2 regions of the Paenibacillus sp. UNC496MF genome follow, and region 1 is predicted to be linked to the other one. Evidence: predicted binding sites of a transcription regulator. Region 1 holds the regulator's gene; the other holds the start of a gene.
What was found. Region 1 encodes NrdR, which represses ribonucleotide reductase genes. Its sites were predicted from a motif close to AACACNATATATNGTGTT; they were not measured.
Positions count from the first base shown of each region.

Region 1 (5,423 bases):
ATTACGCGCAGCCTGCGTACGCTGCCCCTGCGCATGGAGCGGCATGAACGAAGCGCGCTGGCGGCCGCGGCGCATCTGGCGGGCCAGCCTTACGTCGCGAAGATCAATCACCCCGCGCTCCCCTCGCATCCTCAGCATGCGCTCGGCCTCCGGCAGATGAACGGCTCGAGCGGGCTGTTCTCGTTCGAATCGGCCGAGTCGCCGGAGAAGATGCGGGATTGGGCGAACCGGCTGAACTATTTCAAAATCGGCGTCAGCTGGGGCGGCTTCGAGTCGCTCGTGACGGTCAACCCGGCCATGGCGGGCTGCGCGCCGGAAGCCCGCAGCCTGATCCGGCTGCACATCGGCCTCGAGAACGTCGACGATCTGACGCAAGACATGGATCAGGCGTGGGCGGGCGTGAAGGATGTGCAGCCGTAACCGTGCATCACCGCTGAACGCGTGATCACGAGGAGGGAGACGACGTGGCTAAAATCCAAAGGCAATCGATGCCGGAATTGGTTTCGCAGGAAATTCAGCACTTCATCGAAGAGCAGTCGCTGCAGGAAGGAGATAAGCTTCCGTCGGTCGAGGCGATGACGCAGATGTTCGGCGTCGGCCGCTCTTCGCTCCGCGAAGCGCTGCGTTATCTGGAGGCGATCGACGTCATTACCGTCGTCAACGGCAAAGGGATTTTCGTCCGCGACGTGGGCATCTTCCGGTTCGCCGGCAAGATCAAGATCGAGAAAGAGAAACGCTTCCTCCTCTCGATTCTGGACGTGCGCCGGGCGCTGGAAGGCAAGGCGGTCGAACTGGCGGCCAAGCGGATTACGCCGTCGCAGATCCGCGAATTGACGGCATGCTTGCGCGAATACGCCAAGCTGAAGGAAGCCGGGCAGCCGACCTCCCAGATCGATCTGGCTTTCCACCGGGGCGTCATGCGGGCCGCGGCCAGTCCGATTTTGTCCAGCGTGCTCGAATCGATCTCCAGCATGTACGAGAAGTTCTTCCATGAACCGCTGGGCGAGCAGAAGCTGTTCGACGAAACGTACGAGTTTCATCATACGATGTTCGCGGCTATCGCGGATCACGATCCCGTACGGGCGCTGGCTGAATTCGACAAGCTGATGAACTGCATCGAGGAAATTATCAAGGCGTACTGATCGCTTGAAACGGCGGCTATGGGCGCGTTCGCGTTTGTGTTAGGCGGAGCCTAGGCGGATCGGCTTGCATCGCTTGATGTTCCGTCAGGGACGGCACCTCCTCGGCACCAAACAGGCAGGGACCCTATAATTTGGTTCCCTGTCTTTTTTGTTGTGATCCCACCATCCGGCTGCCATTTCCTCACGTCTCCGCGGAAGATACGGATGAGTTGTCCTTACCGGTCGTTCGCCCCTTTCTGACAACAGCCCATGCACTATACCCGATCGAACATATAATGCGGTGTACCTCAAATAAAGGAGCTGACTACAATGGGATATGGTGTTGGAGGCGTAGGCGGAGTAGGTTGCGGACCTGTCGGCGGTGTCGGCGGTTTCGGCTGCGGCAGTGCGCTGGGTATTGTTCTTGTCCTGTTCATTCTGTTAGTCATCATCTTGCGGGGCGTCTTTTTCTAAGTCATTGACGCCATTCGAACTCCCGGCTGCGCCAACCTCCTGGTTCAATAGCATTGCCTAGGCAAGGTCTGCTAACCGGACAGTGGACCGCCCCCAAGAAAAGGACAGAAGCCCCAGCGAGCATTCGCCGGGGCTTTTCATATTTTGTTGCCAACATCCAATTTAGGATTGAAGCGGCCGCGGTAAATTTCGATGCCCTGCTCCTCCGCTTGCGCTACGTCCGCGCGGTCTGCCCCCAGAAAGCTCCACCGAACACAAAAAACACGCCAGCAATTGGCGTGTTTGGTGGAGTCTATGGGATTCGGCTTGCCTTGCCCGCCGATCCGCCATGGGATGTCCGAATCTTGATCGTATGCTGACGAAGCGTATTCGAAGCGGACTTTTCGCGGTCGATTCAGACGCCGTGCTCCTTCGCTGCCGCTTCGTCCGCGCGGACTGAACCCCGGGATTCGCCCCCTTAGGGCTTCACCAAATAAACAAAAAACTACGTCCGATCGGACGTAGTTAGCATTGTTTATTTGGTGGAGCCTAGGGGGATCGAACCCCTGACCTCATCGCTGCCAGCGATGCGCTCTCCCAGCTGAGCTAAGGCCCCGTATTAAAGTGGCGACAAGAAAGATTATAGCATGGACATTCCGGTTTATACAAGTCTTTCCTCAAAAAAGTTTTTTATCTTTTTTCGGGCCACCGGTTTGCCGCCTAGCATGCAAAAAACAACCTGCTGCTACGCGTACGACCGCGGCCGGCAGGTTGCTTTGCGAGATGTCCGCCGTGCTTAGGATAGCGGGTCCTTCGAGAGCAGACTGTTGAGCTCCTTCATGAACATGTCGATGTCCTTGAATTGGCGGTAAACCGACGCGAACCGGACGTACGCCACTTCATCGACGGGATACAGCTGCGACATGACGAGTTCGCCGATTTCGCGGCTCTCGACTTCCGCCTGCGCGGTGGTGCGCAGCTCCTTCTCCGCTTCGGACACGATGATTTCGAGCTGATCGACGGAGACGGGCCGCTTCTCGCAGGCGCGGATCAGGCCGCGCAAAATTTTGTCGCGGCTGAATTCCTCCCGGCTGCCGTCTTTCTTGATGACGATCAGCGGGGTCTCCTCCACCATCTCGAACGTGGTGAACCGCCGCGTGCATTTCTCGCATTCACGGCGGCGGCGTATCGACTTGTTTTCGTTAGCGGGTCTGGAATCGAGCACTTTCGTTCCGGCGTAGTCGCAATACGGGCATTTCATCGTCTATATCCTCCGTCTACTCGCGATGCGAATTCGAATACGCGAACATTCCCAAACGTTACCTGTTATGAAACCGCCATTATCGCACATAATACTGTTACCAACCGCAAGGAGGTGAACGAACGAATGGCTAACAACAACGGAAGCAGCAATCAACTCGTAGTTCCACAAGCTAGCGCTGCTTTGGACCAAATGAAATATGAGGTGGCTCAGGAGCTGGGTATCTCTCTTCCACAAGACGGATACTATGGCAACATCACCACGAAAGATGCCGGTTCCATCGGAGGCAGCATCACTCGTAAACTGGTTCAAATCGCGGAGCAATCTCTTGCAGGTCGCGCCTAATCGATGATTGAACATCGGGCTTTGGTCGGTCGCCGTCGATGGCGGCCGGCCAAAGTCTTTTTTGCTATTCCGTCCGAATGTCGGGATAGAGCGTCTTGTACTTATTATAATAATAAATGACGCGCTGTATATAGTGTCTTGTTTCCCCGTACGGCACCTCGTCCACCGTCTCGGCCCGGCCGTCCCACGTGCCGTCCGAGAGCCAGCGGTTGACCGTCCCCGGGCCGGCGTTGTAGGCCGCGATCACCTTTACCATATTTCCCTTGAACTGCGCGTTCAATTCGTTCAAATACCACGATCCGATCTCGATGCCGGCTTCCGGCTCCGCCGAGACCTTCTCGGTCGTCATATCCTTGAAGCCGCCCTTCTGGATGATCCAATTCGCGGTGTCGGGCATCAGCTGCATGATGCCGATCGCGCCTTTCTTCGAGACGGCTTCCGGTTTGTAGTTCGTTTCGACCCGGATGATCGCCGCCACCAGATGGGCGTCCAGCTCGTACACCTCCGCGCTCGCGGCGATTTCCTCGCGGAAATGCACCGGATACAGCCAGCGGCTCATCCATTCCGAGCGGATGAACAGCAGCGCAAGCAAAGCCAGAATCAAGATGAGAAATACGCGCTTGCGCAACCGGCGTTTCTTCATGGCAATCCCTGCTCCTGCCAGAACAGGTCGACCTGGTGCCGCGTCTCGTCCAGCGTTCCGCCGTTGTCGATGACGAAATCCGCCAGTCGGCGTTTCTCCTCGATGTCCAGCTGCAGCGCGATCCGCCGCTCCGCCTCATCCGGCGACATTCCGTTGCGGGCGATCAGCCGCTCCGCCTGCACGGCGCGCGGCGCATAGACGACCATGACCGCTTCGTACAGCGAAGCTTGTCCCGTCTCGTAAAGCAGCGGAATGTCCGCGATGATCAGCTGCTTCGGATCCTCCGCTTCATACGCGCGAATTTGCGTCCACATCCGGTTGCGAATGGCGGGATGCAAAATCGCTTCCAACTTATTCAGCCGCTCGCGGTCGTTAAACACGAGCTTGCCGACCTCCGCGCGATTCATCGTGCCGTCGCCGTTCAGGACGGCTTGTCCGAATTCCGCGACGATCGCCGCCAAGGCGGGCTCGCCGGGAAGCACGACTTCCCGGGCCGCCTGGTCGGCATCCACTAGCTTGGCGCCGCGGGAGACGAGCATCGCGGATACCGTGCTCTTCCCGCAGGCGATCCCGCCGGTCAGTCCCAGTTTCAAGTCATTCACCTCGTAAGTAACCGCGCCGCCCGCCCACCGGCCGTGAGCGAGTCGACGCAGGGTATTCTACATGAGCCGTATGAAGCCCATGATGATGAGCATAATGCCAGGCAGCACCGATAGCGCGCGCATGCCGCGCCACGCCGCGAACCGAAAGCCGAGCCGCATGCCCGCCAGGAGAAACAAGCCGCTGGCCGTGCTGATGACGAGCGCCGTGAGCAGCGGGTTGAAGCCGACCAGCGCCGCGCCGAGACCGGCGCCGAAGCTGTCGAGCGACAACGCGAAGCCCAGCAGGACGGCTTCCGAGGACGAGATCACGCCCGACCGGTCGACGTCGGCGATTTGCGGGGTGCGCAGGATTTGAATGACGATGCCGAGCCGCTTCAGTTCGAAAATGACGATCGTCGAGGCGGTCGCGAGGCCTTCCGCCGAGAGCCCGATCGCGTCCGCCGTTTGGGGAACCGCCGATTCTTCGCCCGAATCGTCGGCGTTCTCGCGCCGGCGCTGCCACCATTGGATGAGCGCGTAGACGCCGATCAGCATGAGCAGGCCGGCGCCGATCGCCTTCGCGACCATCGGCGACATGTAATTCGTAAGCAGCGAGCCGATCTGCATGGACAGCCAGACGATCAACCCCGAACAAAAAGCGATGATGCAGATCGACAGCAACGGTATGCGGATCCGTCTTAATCCGTACGTCACGCCCACGCCGAATCCGTCCAAGCTGACGGCAAACGCGAGCAGCACTAAGGAAAACGCATGAATAAGCACCTTGATGTCCCTCCCATGAAGACGATAATGCAGGTTCTGTGCATTCGCCTAGAACATGAATGGTACATCATATGCGGCATCATGCCGCTCGTGCCTTATTTGGCGCGCGGCTTGACCCTCGCCTTGAGACGTTTGCCCGGCAGCGGCTGGCAGGCGGGGCAGGTATGCGTGCCCCGTCCGCCGACGACGGTCTTGACGATCGTGCCGCCGCAGCGGGTGCAGGCGCCGTCCTCGCG
Region 1 is NZ_FORE01000009.1:276,264-281,686, forward strand. It holds gene BMZ79_RS17100 (trans-sulfuration enzyme family protein) at 1-420, shown strand, start outside; gene BMZ79_RS17105 (FadR/GntR family transcriptional regulator) at 465-1,142, shown strand; tRNA gene BMZ79_RS17110 (tRNA-Ala) at 2,115-2,190, opposite strand; gene nrdR (transcriptional regulator NrdR) at 2,371-2,835, opposite strand; gene BMZ79_RS17120 (alpha/beta-type small acid-soluble spore protein) at 2,962-3,180, shown strand; gene BMZ79_RS17125 (lytic transglycosylase domain-containing protein) at 3,245-3,823, opposite strand; gene coaE (dephospho-CoA kinase) at 3,820-4,416, opposite strand; gene ytaF (sporulation membrane protein YtaF) at 4,483-5,187, opposite strand; gene mutM (DNA-formamidopyrimidine glycosylase) at 5,283-5,423, opposite strand, start outside.

Region 2 (5,423 bases), on a different contig from region 1:
CAAGCCGTCGACGTGCTCGAGGATCTTCGGCATGCCGACGCCGCCCTGCACCGTGTCGAGCAGCGTAAGGCCGCCGAGCGCCTTCATGTACGTCTCGCGCTCCGCCCCGCTCAGCTCGATCCAGGACATTTTGTCGTCGGACAGCGGGATTTCGTCGTCGGTCCAAAACTGCATAATATTTTGATTCCAAAACTGGCTCGTGAAATCGTCGTCCGGGCGATTCCAATTAACGGCTTTCATGGCACACATGGCGGCTCTTCTCCCTTGTTACGCGCGTATGGCTTCGCCGCTCAGACGGCGCAGCTGATGCAATTCTCGACGGACAGCATGTTCGTCCTCGTATAGTAGAGCGACTTCAGCCCCTTCTTGGCGGCGTAGACGTAGTACCGGGACAGCTCCCGCGTGGAGACGTCGCTGTTGACGTGCAGGATCGTCGAGATGCCTTGGTCGACGTGCGTTTGAATTTCGGCGATCAGGTCGATCACCTTGAGCTGGTTCATCTGATAAGCCGACTTGTAATAGAACAGATTGTCCTTGCTCAAGAACGGCATCGGATAATACGTCGTGGAATTCGCGTACGTCCGCGTCTCGATCGGCTCGACGATCGGCATGACGCTGCTCGTCGAATTCTGCACGTACGAGATGCTTTGCGTCGGCGCGATCGCCAGGCGGTACGCGTGGTATAGGCCGTGCTCCGCCACGTCCGCCTTCAGCCGCGCCCAGTCCGCGGGGGAAGGAACCGCGATGTCCGCGAAGAGCGCCCGCACCTTCTCCGTCGCCGGACGGTAGTCCGTCTCCAGGTAGCGCTCGAAGTAGACGCCGCTGGCGTAATCCGACTTGCCGAAGCCGGCGAACGTCCGGCCCGTCCGGCGGGCGATCTCCATGCTGCATTCCAGCGAATGATAGTTCATCGTCATGAAGAACGTCCGCGCGAAATCGCGGGCTTCCGGGCTCTCGTAAGCGATGCGGTTCTTGGCCAGGTAGCCGTGCAGGTTCATCGCGCCGAGGCCCACCGAGCGGAGCTCGTCGTTCGCCTTCGCCACGCCCGGCGCGTTCTCGATCCGCGTCATGTCGGTGACGGCCGTCAGCGCGAGCATGCCTTCGTGCACCGACTCGCGGATCTTGCCGAGCGCCATCACGTTCGCGATGTTGAGCGACGCGAGGTTGCAGCTGATGTCGCGGCGGATGACGTCCGCCTGCCCGTAATCGCCGATCTCGGACGTCTCCTGGAATTGGAAGATCTCCGTGCACAGGTTCGACATCTTGATCATGCCGATGCCCCGCAGCGCGTGCCCCCGGTTCGCGTTGGACCGGTTCATGATGTACGGATAGCCGGATTCCAGCTGAATCGTGGCGATCTTGGTCAGCATGTCCCGCGCGTCCAGCACCGCTTTCTTCTTCACGCGGCCGTCGGCCAGCAGCGTCTCGTACATCTCGTCCATGTCCATGTCGTCGAGATGCGTCCCGTACGCTTTGAGCACCGAGTGCGGCCCGAAGACGTGCAGCTTCTCGTTGCGCTCGGCGAGCTCATAGAATTTGTTCGGCACGATGAGGCCGATCGACAGCGTCTTCAGCCGCGTCTTCTCGTCCGCGTTGATCTTCTTGCTGTCCAGGAACTCCATGACGTCCCAGCCGAAAATATTGTAATAGCCCGCGCCCGAGCCTTTGCGCTGCCCCATCTGGTCGGCGTACGAGAACGCGTCCTCCATCAGCTTCAGCACCGGCATGATGCCCTTGGCCGCGCCCTCGACGCCCTTGATCGGTTCGCCGCGGCCGCGCAGCTTCGACAGGTTGACGGCGACGCCGCCGCCGATCTTGGACAGCTGCATGCACGTGGCGAGCACGTAATTGATCGAATTGAGCGAATCGTCCATTTCGAGCAGGAAGCACGAGACCAGCTCGCCGCGGCGGCTCTTGCCCGCGTTCAGGAACGTCGGCGTCGCCGGCTGGACGCGCTGCTCCATCATCGCCAGCGCCAGCTTCCGCGCGGTCTCGGCGTCCCCGCGGCCCAGATGCAGCGCGACGATCGCGACGCGGTCCGGGTAGTGCTCCAGGTACAGCGACTTGTCGTCGCTCTTCATCGCGTAATCGGTATAGAACTTCGAAACGGCCATGTACGATTCGAAGCGGAACGGATGCCCGTGCGTCAGCGCGAATACCTCGTCGACCTCCCGCGCCGTATAATCGCGATACACATCCTCGTAATAATCGTGGTCGATCATATAGCGCAGCTTGTCCGCCGTGGACGCGAACGTCAGGCTGCGGCTCGCCGCTTCCGCCATGAACGCGTCGACGGCCTCGCGGTCCTTCTCCAGCCGGAAGAAGCCGTCCTCGCCGCGCTGCATCAGCAAATTGTTCAGCTCAATGTGCCGCAAGCGCGCTCACCTCCATGACGAATCGTTCGACGTCCTTCGCCGTGCCCGCCAACTCGAACTTGGAGACCACGGGCACGCCGTACCTGCGCGAAATCTCGTCCGCGCTCTTGGCGAACCGGTCGCCCCAGTTGCGGTTGCCGCTCGCGGAGACGCCGACCAGGTTCCGATGGTTGCGTTCGAGGAAGGTCATGACTTTCTCCGGCGCGCCGCCGAAGCCCGTCGTGTATGTAACGAGAACGAACGGGTCGTCGAGCACGGTGGACGCCTCGATTTGCACGGCGGGAAGGTCGGTTTTCTGAATGAATCGCTTCACGTTGCCCGTTCGGGAATCATAAGCAATGATCATGGCTGGTAGCTCCTTTTCGATCGATAGCTGCAAATAGAATCAATATATAGGGTGTTGAACTATAATTTATATCAATATATAGTGCTTGTCAAATTTTTATAACCGCGATTTTTTTCTATGAAACGCCAAAAAAACGCAGCCGCGGGGGCTGCGTTTCATAGGATTGCCGAGATCTTGCCGCGGCGGCGCTTCAGGCGTACGGATCGATCGTTACGATCGTGCCGTCGTCGCGATACCGCAATTCCGCGAACTTCACGCTGCGCTTGTGATCGACGCCGCCCGACAACGACGCGTCATGATAGAACAGGTACCACTTGTCCCGGTAGCGCACGATCGAATGGTGCGTGGTCCAGCCGAGGACGGGCGTCAGGATCGTCCCCTTGAACGCGAACGGCCCGAGCGGGTTGTCGCTCACCGCGTAGACGAGCTTATGCGTCGTGCCCGTGGAATAGGACAGGTAGTAGAGCCCGTTGTGCTTGTGCATCCACGGCCCCTCGAAATACCGGCGGTCTTCGTCGCCGGCGACGATCGGCGTTCCGTCCTCGTCCGCGATGCGAATTTCGGTCGGGGCCGAACGGAACGACAGCAGGTCGCCGCTCAGCTCCGCGACCCGCGGGCCGAGCGCGGGCGCCGACGGCTCGGGGCCGGCGGCGTCCGGGACGTATTCGCCCGTCTGCCACTTCTCCAGCTGGCCGCCCCACAGGCCGCCGAAGTACATGTACGCCCGGCCGTCGTCGTCGACGAACACGGCGGGATCGATGCTGAAGCTGCCCGGTATGCAGTCCGGCTCCGCGCGGAACGGACCCGCCGGCAAATCGCCCGTCGCGACGCCGATGCGGAAGATTCCGTCGTGGTCCCTCGCCGGGAAGAAGAGGTAATAGCGGCCGTTCTTGAACGCCGCGTCCGGCGCCCACATTTGCTTCGACGCCCAGGGCACGTCGCGGACGTGAAGCGCCTCGCCGTGGTCGGTGCAGCTCTTCAGCTCTTCGTCGAACGACAGGACGTGGTAGTCTTCCATCGCGTACTGGTCGCCGTTGTCGTTCGTCGGGCCGTCGTGGTCGATGTCGTGCGACGGATAGACGTACAGCTTCCCCTCGAAGACGTGCGCGGACGGATCCGCCGTATAGAGATGCGTGACGATCGGTTCGTTCGGCGCGATCGGCTTGCGCGAATCGGACATGGGCTCTCTCTCCTCTATCGTGAATTGATTTCCCTCAGCCTTTCACGGATCCGGCGGCGATGCCCTCGACGATCCGGTTGCTGAGCAGGAAGAACAGGACTAGGATCGGCAAAATGCTGATCATGAGCGTCGCGCCGATCGCGCCCCAGTTCGTCGTATACTGCCCGACGAAATTCTGGATGCCGACGGTCAAGGTCTTTTTGCCGTCCGAGCTTAGGAAGGTGTTGACGAAGATGAATTCGTTCCAATTGTAGATCATGTTGATGATGGCGGCCGTGACGCTGACGGACACGGTCATCGGCAGGACGATCCGGAAGAACATCCGGTTCACGCTGCAGCCGTCCATGACCGCCGCTTCCTCCACCTCGCGCGGAAGCGCGTAGTAGAAGCCGATCAGAATCATGATCGTCAGCGGCAGGTTGAAGGCGACGTAGGACAGCACGATGCTGATCTGCGAGTCCTTCAGATGAATCGTCTTGAACAGGCTGAACAGCGGGATGAGCGTCGAATGGACGGGAATCATCATGCCGACCATGAACAGCCCGAGCACCGCCTTGTGAAGCTTCCACTTCATGCGCGTCATCGCGAAGGTGACGAAGTTGGCGAGCAGGATCGTGCAGACGACGGACGCCGCCGTGATCCAGATGCTGTTCAGGAAGTAGCGGCCGATCTTGCCCTGCTCCCATACCGTGGCGTAATTGCTCCAGTGCAGCTGCTTCGGCACGGCGAACGGCGCCAAATTGAAAATCTCCTGGTTGTTCTTCAGCGAGAACAGCAGCAGCCAGAGCAGGGGCAGCAGCTGCAGCACCGCCGTGACGGCAAGCGCGGCGTACAGGATGCCGTAGCCGATCGTCCTGCCGATGGGCCTCGAAGAGACGCCCGTCCCGGTACGGGGTCGAATGGCGGTCGTGATGCCGGACAAGGGAATCGCCTCCAGTTCAGGAATATTGAATCGTGTCTTTGGTCGCCGTCGCGCGCCGGATGACCCAGGTGGCCGCCAGGCAGATGACGAGCAGGAAGAAGCCGATTGCGCTGCCGTACCCGAAGTCGAATTCCTTGAACGCTTTGTGGTACATATAGGACGCCATCACTTCGCTCGCTTGGTTCGGTCCGCCGTCCGTCATGACGTAGATCAGGTCGAAATACTTCAGCGAGCCGACGACGGCCAGCACGACGGTTACCTTGAGGACCTCGGCGATCAGCGGAAGCTTGATCCGCAGCGCGACCTGCAGCGAAGTCGCCCCGTCGATTCTGGCCGCTTCCTCGAGCGAAGCGGGGATGTTTTTCAACGCCGCGTAGTAGATGAGAATGTAGAAGCCCGCGAACTGCCACAGAATCGGAATGAAAATCGCGTACAGCACCAGATGCGGATCGGCCAGCCAGCTGGGCGTATTCTCCACGCCGAGCTTCTCGAGAATGCCGTTCAGGATGCCGTTCGTCGGATGGTACACCTTCTGCCAAAGCTGGGCGATGGCGACCGAGGAGAGCAGCATCGGGAGCAGGTAGATTTTGCGGAGCAGGT
Region 2 is NZ_FORE01000022.1:45,869-51,291, forward strand. It holds gene nrdF (class 1b ribonucleoside-diphosphate reductase subunit beta) at 1-249, opposite strand, end outside; gene nrdE (class 1b ribonucleoside-diphosphate reductase subunit alpha) at 291-2,375, opposite strand; gene nrdI (class Ib ribonucleoside-diphosphate reductase assembly flavoprotein NrdI) at 2,362-2,721, opposite strand; gene BMZ79_RS31605 (glycoside hydrolase family 43 protein) at 2,912-3,901, opposite strand; gene BMZ79_RS31610 (carbohydrate ABC transporter permease) at 3,936-4,802, opposite strand; gene BMZ79_RS31615 (carbohydrate ABC transporter permease) at 4,840-5,423, opposite strand, start outside.
Region 2: the regulator NrdR is predicted to act here: its motif matches at 2,790-2,807, upstream of nrdI (class Ib ribonucleoside-diphosphate reductase assembly flavoprotein NrdI).